2 regions of the Massilia sp. SYSU DXS3249 genome follow, and region 1 is predicted to be linked to the other one. Evidence: riboswitches for the same ligand, from Rfam matches in the RefSeq annotation. Region 1 holds a riboswitch; the other holds the start of a gene.

Evidence for each region. A riboswitch is a leader RNA that binds a small molecule or an ion and turns the genes downstream of it on or off. The one in region 1 is predicted to bind cobalamin.
Region 2: another riboswitch for cobalamin. It lies ahead of ACWCIA_RS22690 (TonB-dependent receptor domain-containing protein); the one in region 1 lies ahead of ACWCIA_RS09115 (TonB-dependent receptor family protein).

What each region holds. Positions count from the first base shown of each region.
Region 1 is NZ_JBSIPX010000006.1:37,470-41,610, reverse strand. Features, by position in the region: gene ACWCIA_RS09120 (FecCD family ABC transporter permease) at 1-28, opposite strand, end outside; gene ACWCIA_RS09115 (TonB-dependent receptor family protein) at 33-2,021, opposite strand; cobalamin riboswitch at 2,110-2,338, opposite strand; gene ylqF (ribosome biogenesis GTPase YlqF) at 2,584-3,531, opposite strand; gene ACWCIA_RS09105 (hypothetical protein) at 3,726-3,956, shown strand; gene ACWCIA_RS09100 (hypothetical protein) at 4,105-4,141, opposite strand, start outside.
Region 2 is NZ_JBSIPX010000034.1:1,019-5,159, reverse strand. Features, by position in the region: gene ACWCIA_RS22695 (FecCD family ABC transporter permease) at 1-160, opposite strand, end outside; gene ACWCIA_RS22690 (TonB-dependent receptor domain-containing protein) at 172-2,031, opposite strand; cobalamin riboswitch at 2,103-2,322, opposite strand; gene ACWCIA_RS22685 (histidine phosphatase family protein) at 2,342-2,887, opposite strand; gene ACWCIA_RS22680 (adenosylcobinamide-GDP ribazoletransferase) at 2,890-3,669, opposite strand; gene cobT (nicotinate-nucleotide--dimethylbenzimidazole phosphoribosyltransferase) at 3,672-4,141, opposite strand, start outside.

The DNA of each region.
Region 1 (4,141 bases):
GACGGGACGCGGCTGGCAGCACCCTCATGGCATCAGAACTCGTAGCGGGCGGACAGCTTCAGCTGGCGCGCGTCGCTCGGGTAGATGCCGCTGCGGCAGCCGAAGGCCTGGCTGAAGTAGCGGCGGTCGCCCAGGTTCAGGCCGGTCGCGGCGAACTCCCAGGCGCCGACCTTCAGCGCGTAGCGCGCGTCGATCGTCGTGTAGGACGGGATGCGCGCGGCGCAGCTGTTGTCGAAGTCGCTGCCGTAGCGCTGGTTCGAGACGTACTGGGCGCCGATGTCGGCGCTGTGGCCATTCCGGGGCATCCAGGCCAGGCGCGCGGTGACCACGTTCTTCGGCACCAGCACCATCTCGCGGCCGGGGTTCGGGCCGTCGGTGAACTCGGCCTTCACGTGCTGCACGTGGCCGCTCAGGCGAAGGTTGGCAGGCAGGTCCAGGTGGCCGTCGACTTCGATGCCCTGGCGGCGGGTCGGATCCAGGTTGGTGTTGATGCCGAAGCCGAAGGCGAGCGTCGGATCGAAGAAGATCTCGTCGCGCAGGCGGTGGCGGAACACGCGTGCCGAGATGCGGCGCGCTTCGCTGCCCACGGTCACGCCGAATTCGAGGTCGCGCGAGGTCTGCACGTCGAGCACCTGGACGCTGGAGCGGTAGCTGTTCTCGTCGGCATTCGGGATACGGTAGCTCTCGCCCGCCTTGGCATGCAGGGTCACGCCCGGCACCGGATCGATGCTGCCTTCGACCGACCAGGCGTTCTGCGACTGCCTGCTGCTTTCCTGCGGCACGCTGGCGAACGGGTCGGCGTAATCCTTCTCGAACGTCTCGTGGCGGGCGCCGACGGCCAGGCGCGCGTTGTAGGCCTCGTTCCAGCGCACTTCGTCGCGCAGGTAGAAGGCGCGCGCGTCCTGCTTCGCATCGTTGCCCGAGACGCCGAAGGCGCCGCCGAAGGTGGAGACACGCTCCCACTCCAGCAGGTCGACGCCGGCGACGAATTCGTTGAGCAGGCCATTGTGGCGCGCAAGGTGGCGCAGGCGCGGCGAGAACTGGGTCTGGCGGCTGCGGTTGGCGACGTCGCTGGTGCCGAATTCGGATTCGTAGTGGCCCAGGGTTTCGCGCTCGCGGTGCGACAGTTCGGCCGCCAGTTCGACGCTGCCGATGCGGTGGGCGCCGGAGAGGGTCACGCGGTCGCTGTCGAGCGAACCGAAGTCGTTCGGGGTCAGGCTCTGGCGCGGGTTGGCCTCGAACTGGGCCAGGCTCAGCGAACCCGGGAAGCGCGATTCCTGGCGTGCCGATTCGACGCGCAGGCCGAGGCGGCTGTCGCCGCGCGCCCACTGGACGCCGCCGCTGACGGTCTTCTGGCGGAACTCGTTGTTGTCGCGGTAGTTGTCGGTGCCCTGGTGGGCGGCGGCCAGGTCGAAGGAGAGCGCGCCTTCGCCATGGCGCAGCGAGGCGCGTGCATCGTGCTGGTCGAAGCGGCCGCCTTCGAGGCTGACGGAACCGTGGTAGCCGGCCTGGGCGCCGCGTCTGGTGATGATGTTGATGACGCCGCCCGTCGCGCCTTCGCCATACAGCACGCTGCTGCCGCCGCGGGCGATCTCGATGCGCTCGACGGTGTCGACGGGGATGGTCGACAGCACGGCGCCGGCCAGTTCGTTCTCGTTCATGCGCACGCCGTCGACCAGCACCACCATGTTCTGGCTGCTGTTGGTGCCGAAGCCGCGCAGGTCGAGGCCGAAGTCGGGCGAGCCGTCCAGGCTCTGGCGGCCGTAGACGCCGCCGATCTTGCGGATCGCCTGGTTGACGTCGGTGACGCCGGCGTTACGGATTTCGTCGGCGGTGATGACGGTGGCGCCCACCGTGGGCAGTGCGGCATCGGCCGGGAAGCGCGAGCCGGTCACGTGGACGGTGGAGATGGCCTGTTCCTGGGCGCCGGCAGCGCCGGCGAAAAGGGAAAGGGAGAAAGCGCAGGCCAGCGCGAGCGGCTTGAGTACCGGCGCGCTGTTCGGGACAACAGCAAAGCTCATGTTTTGGTTCTTTTGAAATGAATGTGCACCCGGCCTGCGTCCCCGCAAGCCGGATTCAACGGACGCTGCCCGATCGCTGTGGATCGAGCAGTGCCCCCCTGTCCTGGCCGGTATCCGGGCTAGCAAGTCGGACCGCTTCACCTTCCTATGCCGGGCACAGTGGTGTTCGAAGCGGCCAGTCGCCGTGGGGCGACGCTTGTTTACCGTTGCGGGGGCAGCACACGTTGGCCGCGCGCCGGAGGCGCTGGGGCGTCGTGTTTCCCGTTTAACTGCGCGCGCAGATTGCGCACGCGGGCACCAGAACGGGGGTGATTATATACGTGGCAAGGGAAATGTTCACCAACGGGCGTTGGTGATGGCGCGGATGTGCGTGTCGTCAGACTGCGTGGGCACAAGTGCCCACCCTACGAAATCTACGCCTGTATGCACAGAGCTAGCGTTTCGGGGCCTCGACAAACCGTAGCGAGCGGAAGGAGTGTCGTTCGAGAAGCGCAGCTGTACTTTGGTACAGCGAGCATCGCAGGGCGACAATCCGACGCGCAGTAGGTTTGTCGAGGTCCCCTCACGTACCGCGCTTGCCCCGTGCTGCTTCCTCGGCTTTTAACGCCGCCTTCTCGGCCGCGATGCGCGCCTTCTCTTCCACCTCCGCCTTGTGCGCGGCCAGGCGCTGGGCGCGGCTGTCCGGCGTTTCCAGGCTGATGCGGCCGAGGGCGCCGCTGCGGTAGTCGTGCAGCAGCACGTGGGCCGCCTTCTCGACATCGAATTCGCCGCCGCGCACGCGGAAGCCACGGCGCGCCGCGACGTTCTCGACCACGCCGATGCCGTCCAGTCCTTCGGTCTTGAAGCCATAGCGCGCGCTGAGCAGCTGCGGGTAGCGCTCGAGCAGCAGGTCGCCCAGGAAGAAGGCCACTTCTTCCTCGATCAGCGCGTTGGTGCCGATCGCGTGGCTGGCGGCCAGCATCAGGCCATCGCTCGGCATCTCGATCTTCGGCCACATCAGGCCCGGGGTATCGACCAGGACCGTGTGCTTGTCGAGATACAGCTTTTGCTGGGTCTTGGTCACCGCCGGCTCGTCGCCGACCTTGGCCACGCGCTTTTTCAGGAGCGCGTTCATCAGCGTCGATTTGCCGACGTTCGGGATGCCCATGATCATGATGCGCAGCGGCTTGGTCGGCACGCCGCGGTGCGGGGCCAGCGAGAGCGCCAGCGCCGGGATGCGCGCGACGTCGGCCGGCCGCTTGGTCGTCATCGGATAGGCCGTCACGCCGGGCAAGGCATCGTAATACGCCTTCCAGGCGGCGGTCGCCTCGGGATCGGCCAGGTCGATCTTGTTCAGGATTTTGAGCACCGGACGCTGGCGGAACTTGCGCATCCGGTCGACCAGCGGATTGCAGCTGGCCTCGGGCAGGCGCGCGTCGAGTACCTCGATCACCAGATCGGTGTTTTCCATCTGCTCCTCCGCCTGCTTCTTGGCGGAGTTCATGTGGCCCGGGAACCATTGTATCGACATGCTGTGCTTTCAAAATTCTGCGAACGAGGCGGTATTTTACGCGGCTATCGGGAACGGCGTCCCGACGCGTTGTTGCAAAGTTTCCTTACGGAATTGTTTTGGCTTGATTCGTTGCAATATCGAGTCATCCCGGACGGGCACGATGACAGCACGGCCGCTCCCGGCCGCGCAGGGATCACATCACGGAGGAGATCATGGACATCGCGCGCAACGTCGAGGTATGGATTTTTGGGGCTTTCGGGGGACTCGTCCTGGCCGCCTGCCTGAGCGGGCAATCGGACCGCCCGCTGCCCGCTGCGCCCGTGAGCGCGGTGGCCGAGACCGAGCTGGCGCAGCCGCCAGGGGCGCAGCCGATGTATGTGGTGTATGTGACCGCCAAGCGGCTGAGCGCGGCGGAAAAGCGCAAGCTCGACCGGTCGGGGTGATTTCGTAGCGTGGACGGGTCTCCCGTCCACGCGTTCAGTCAAGGCTAGCTCTCTGATCGGTCATCGAGGGCGCCGCGACTGTCTTCTATACTCAAGAGAGAGTTGAACGCGTGGGCAGGAGACCTGCCCACCCTACGTGTCTGTTCAGCTATCTCGCCAGGGCTTCCATATCGCGCCTTACCAGC
Region 2 (4,141 bases), on a different contig from region 1:
CGCCGAGCAGCTGGCGCAGCGCGTCCGGCACCTCGCCAGGTGCCACCGCGATCGAGCCGGTCATGCCGGCGTACAGCATGCAGGCGAGCGCAAGCAGCAGCAGCGAACCTGTGATCAGGGTGGCGCGCCGGCGCAGCAGCAGGGGAGCGGTCGTGCTCACGGGCGCCCGTGTCAGCGCAGGCGGTAGCGCAGGCCGGCGAACCAGGTGCGCCCGCCCGTGCCGTAGTGACGGGCCAGCTCGTAGTCCTTGTCCGCTGCGTTGTTCACGCGCGCCAGCAGCGACAGGTCTGGATGGATGCGCCAGGTTGCATGCAGGTTGAGCAGGCCGTAGCCGCCGAGCCGGCGCAGGTTGGCCGCGTCGTCGAAACGCTCGTCCGAGAGCACCAGTTCCGCGCCGCCCTCGAAGGCGCCGGCAGTGTAGTCGGCGCCGAAGCTGGCATGACGGTCGCTGCGCCGCGCCAGACGCTTGTTGGTCCTGTTGTCGTGCGGGTCCTGCCAGTCGAGGCTGCCGCGCAGTCGCAGCGCGCCGAGGCGGGCCGCGCCCGACAGCATCACCCCTTCGAGCGTGGCCGAGGCCACGTTGTAGGCGCAGCTGCCGGTGCGGCCGTCGCGGTTGTCGGGGCAGGGGCTGGCCGAGACGATCATGTCGGTCAGGCGGTTGCGGAACCAGGTGGCGTCGAGCTGGACCCCGCGGCTGTCGTAGCGCAGGCCGGCTTCGGCATTGCGGCCGCGCTCGGGCCGGTTCGATTCGACGCCGTAGCCTGGGTAGTACAGCTCGTTGAAGGTCGGGGCGCGGAAACTGGTGCCGATGCTGGCGGTGGCGCGCAGGCCGCCGCCGAAGTCGTAGCCGTAGCCGGCCGCGCCCGTGTGCTTGTTGCCGTAGGCCGAGCGGTCCTGGCGCGCGCTGAGATCGACCAGGTGGCGTGCGCGCCGCAGTGCATAGGCGGCGCCGTACGAACGGGTGCTGCGCTCGCGTTCCAGGGCGCGGGTGGCGCTGGACGCCACTTCTTCCTTGCGGTGGCCGAGCAGCAGCTGCAGCGTATCGGTGCCGAGCGTGATCGTGTTCTGCCAGTTCAGCTCATCCTGCCGGGTATCGATCTGGCTGGCGCCGGACGCCGCGGCGCTCGTGAAGCTGCCCAGCTTGTCCTCGGAGCGCGCCAGCTGCACGCTGCTGCGCCAGTTGGGCAGGAAGGTGTTGGTCATGAACACCGATGCCGAGTTCAGGTCCTGGCGGTTATGGGTGTCGTAGCTGCCTGCGCCGCTGTCGTACTGGGCGCGCAGGCGGCTGTGCAGGAACTGCACGCCGGCCTCGTGGCCAGGTGCGAGCGCCACGGCCACGCGGCCATGGGCGCTGCGGCGGCGGTAGCCGTCGTCGTCGGGGTGGTAGCCGAAGGCGCCCGGTTTCGTCGCCGAAAAGCCGTCCGAGGCTTCGTGGCCGGCGCCGAACGCATAACTGACCGCGTGCTCGCCGCTGCTGCTGCCGGCAAGGCTGGCGCTGGCCTGGCGCGTGGCGTTGCTGCCGATGCCGGCCGATACGGTGGCGGCCAGTCCGGCCTCGCCCTTGCGGGTGAAGATCTGGATGACGCCGCCGATGGCGTCGGCGCCGTACAGGGTGCTGAGCGGGCCGTAGACGACTTCGATGCGGTCGATGGCCTCGAGCGGAATGGCATTCCAGCTGGCGGCGCCGCTGGTCGACGAGCCGATGCGCACGCCGTCGAGCAGGACCACGACCTGGTTGCTGTTGGCGCCGCGCAGGAAGACGCTGGTGCTGGCGCCGGCGCTGCCGTTACGGGCGATCTCGATGCCGCCCTGGCGCTGCAGCAGGTCGGCGACCGATCCGGCGCCCGAGCGCGCGATCTCGTCGGCATGGATGACGGTGGTCTGCGGGATGACGTCCGCCGCGCGTTGCGGCATGCGCGTGGCGGTGACGACGACGGTATCGATGGGCGTGGAATCGGCGCACGCAAAAGGCGTGGCCATGGCAAGGGCGAGCGACGAGACGGCCGCTTGCCGTGAAACGTGAAAAGTCATGATGGTTCTATGGGTTGGACAACCAGCCCACGTCCCCGTAGGCCAGATTGAACAGAAACGCAACGATGCGGTCGCGCTTCCACCTTTTGGCCGGTATCCGGGCTGGCAAGTACGACCGTCCGACCTTCCCATGCGGATGCACAGTGGTCTGGGGAGACGATTCGCCGCGTGAACGCGGCACTTGCTGACCGTTGCGGGGGCAGCACACGCTGGCCTTTTACGAGGCTTCGTGTTTCCCGTTTAACTGCGCCTGTGAACACAGGCGCGAGCACCAAAACGGGGCCATTATACGTTCGTCAGGCGAGGGTTGTCAGTTTTTCAGCAAGAGCACTTCGCCGTAGGCGATCCGGTGCGGCGTGCGCGCCGCCTCCAGTGCGGCCGCTTCCAGGGGCTGTCCGGTCCACAAGGCGCGCAGCAGGCGGATGGTGCCGGCGTGGCAGATGACGAGTGCCTCGGGGTGGCCTGTCGCATACAGATCGCCGAGGAAAGCGGACACCCGGCGCGCCACGTGGAGCACGCACTCGCCGCCGCCCGGACGGTAGTGCAGCAAGTCGGCGGCCCAGGTGTCGACTTCGCCGCGCGGAATGGCGTCCCAGGACCGCATCTCCCAGTCGCCGAAGTCCATTTCGGCCAGGCGCGTATCGAACTGCAAGTCGGGCGGAGCGATCGCACGCGCCAGGTCGGCGCAACGCGACAGGGGACTGGACCAGGTCGGCAGCGCAGGAGGCAGGCCGCCAGTGCGCAGCGCCTCGCACACGCGCAGGATCTCGCCCGGCGCGGCCGCGACGTCGGTACTGCCGTAGCACAGCCCCGCATCGATGGCCGGGCGCGGATGGCGCACCAGCAGCAGGCGCATGCTCACGCGAGTGCGCCCCGGCCAAGGCTGGCCAGGATGACGAGATAGACGGCGACTTCGGCCACTTGCTGGACGGCGCCCAGGCAGTCTCCCGTGTAGCCGCCGATCCGCGCCCGGAATGTGCGGCCGAGCCAGAAGGCCGATGCGGAGGCGGCGGCCACACTCGCGCACAAGGCCGGCAGCGTGACTTGGCCGGCCGCCGCCAGCAGCACGCCGGGCAGGAGCGCGGTGAGCGCGGCGATGGCAAATTCCGCGCCGCTCATCTGCTGGGCCATCGGCTTCGCCTTGCCTTCGTCGCGTGCGTAGTCCATGCGCCAGATGAGGGCGGTGGCGGCCAGGCGCGACACGGGATGGGCGATCAACAGGGCGGCGATGGCGCTGGCGGGCGGCAGCATGGCCAGCGCCGTGCATTTCGCGCCCAGCATGCAGACGATGCCGATCGCGCCATAGGCGCCCACCCGCGAGTCCTTCATGATCTCGAGCACGCGCTCGCGCGTCAGGCCGCCGCCGAAACCGTCGCAGGTATCGGCGAAGCCGTCTTCATGGAAGGCGCCGGTGAGATAGATCGAGGCCGCGGTCGACAGCACTGCCGCCACCGGCGCGGGCAGGACCAGTGCGGCGAGCGCATACACGGCTGCCGCGCCCGCGCCGACCACGCAGCCGACCAGCGGGAAATAGCGCGATGCGTGGTGCAGCCATTCGGGCTGGAAGCCGACCCAGCGCGGAATCGGCAGCCGCGTGAAAAACTGCAGGGCGATGAAGAACAGGCGCAGCTGCTGCATGTTCAGGAAGCGCGGGTGGCGACCTGGGCCGACGAGAAGGTCGCCATCTGGCCGAGGAAATTGACGGCCGCACGCAGCAGGGGCAGGGCGAGCGCGCTGCCGGTGCCCTCGCCCAGGCGCAGGCCGAGTTGCAGCAGCGGGCGTGCGTCGAGGTGGTCCAGCATCAGGCGGTGGCCCTGCTCGTCGGAACAGTGGGCGAAGACGCAGTAGTCGAGGATGGCGGGTTGCAGGCGTGCCGCGACCAGCAAGGCGCTGGTGACGATGAAGCCGTCGACCAGCAACAGCTTGCGCATGTGCGCGGCCTGCAGCATGGCGCCGGCCATCATCGCGATCTCGAAGCCTCCGAAGGTAGCCAGCACGGCAAGCGGCTCGTCCACGCCGACGTGCCTGCCCACTGCCGCCTCGATGACGGTTTGCTTGCGGGCGATGCCCTCGGGCGGCAGCCCGGTGCCGGCGCCGACGCAGGCGGCCA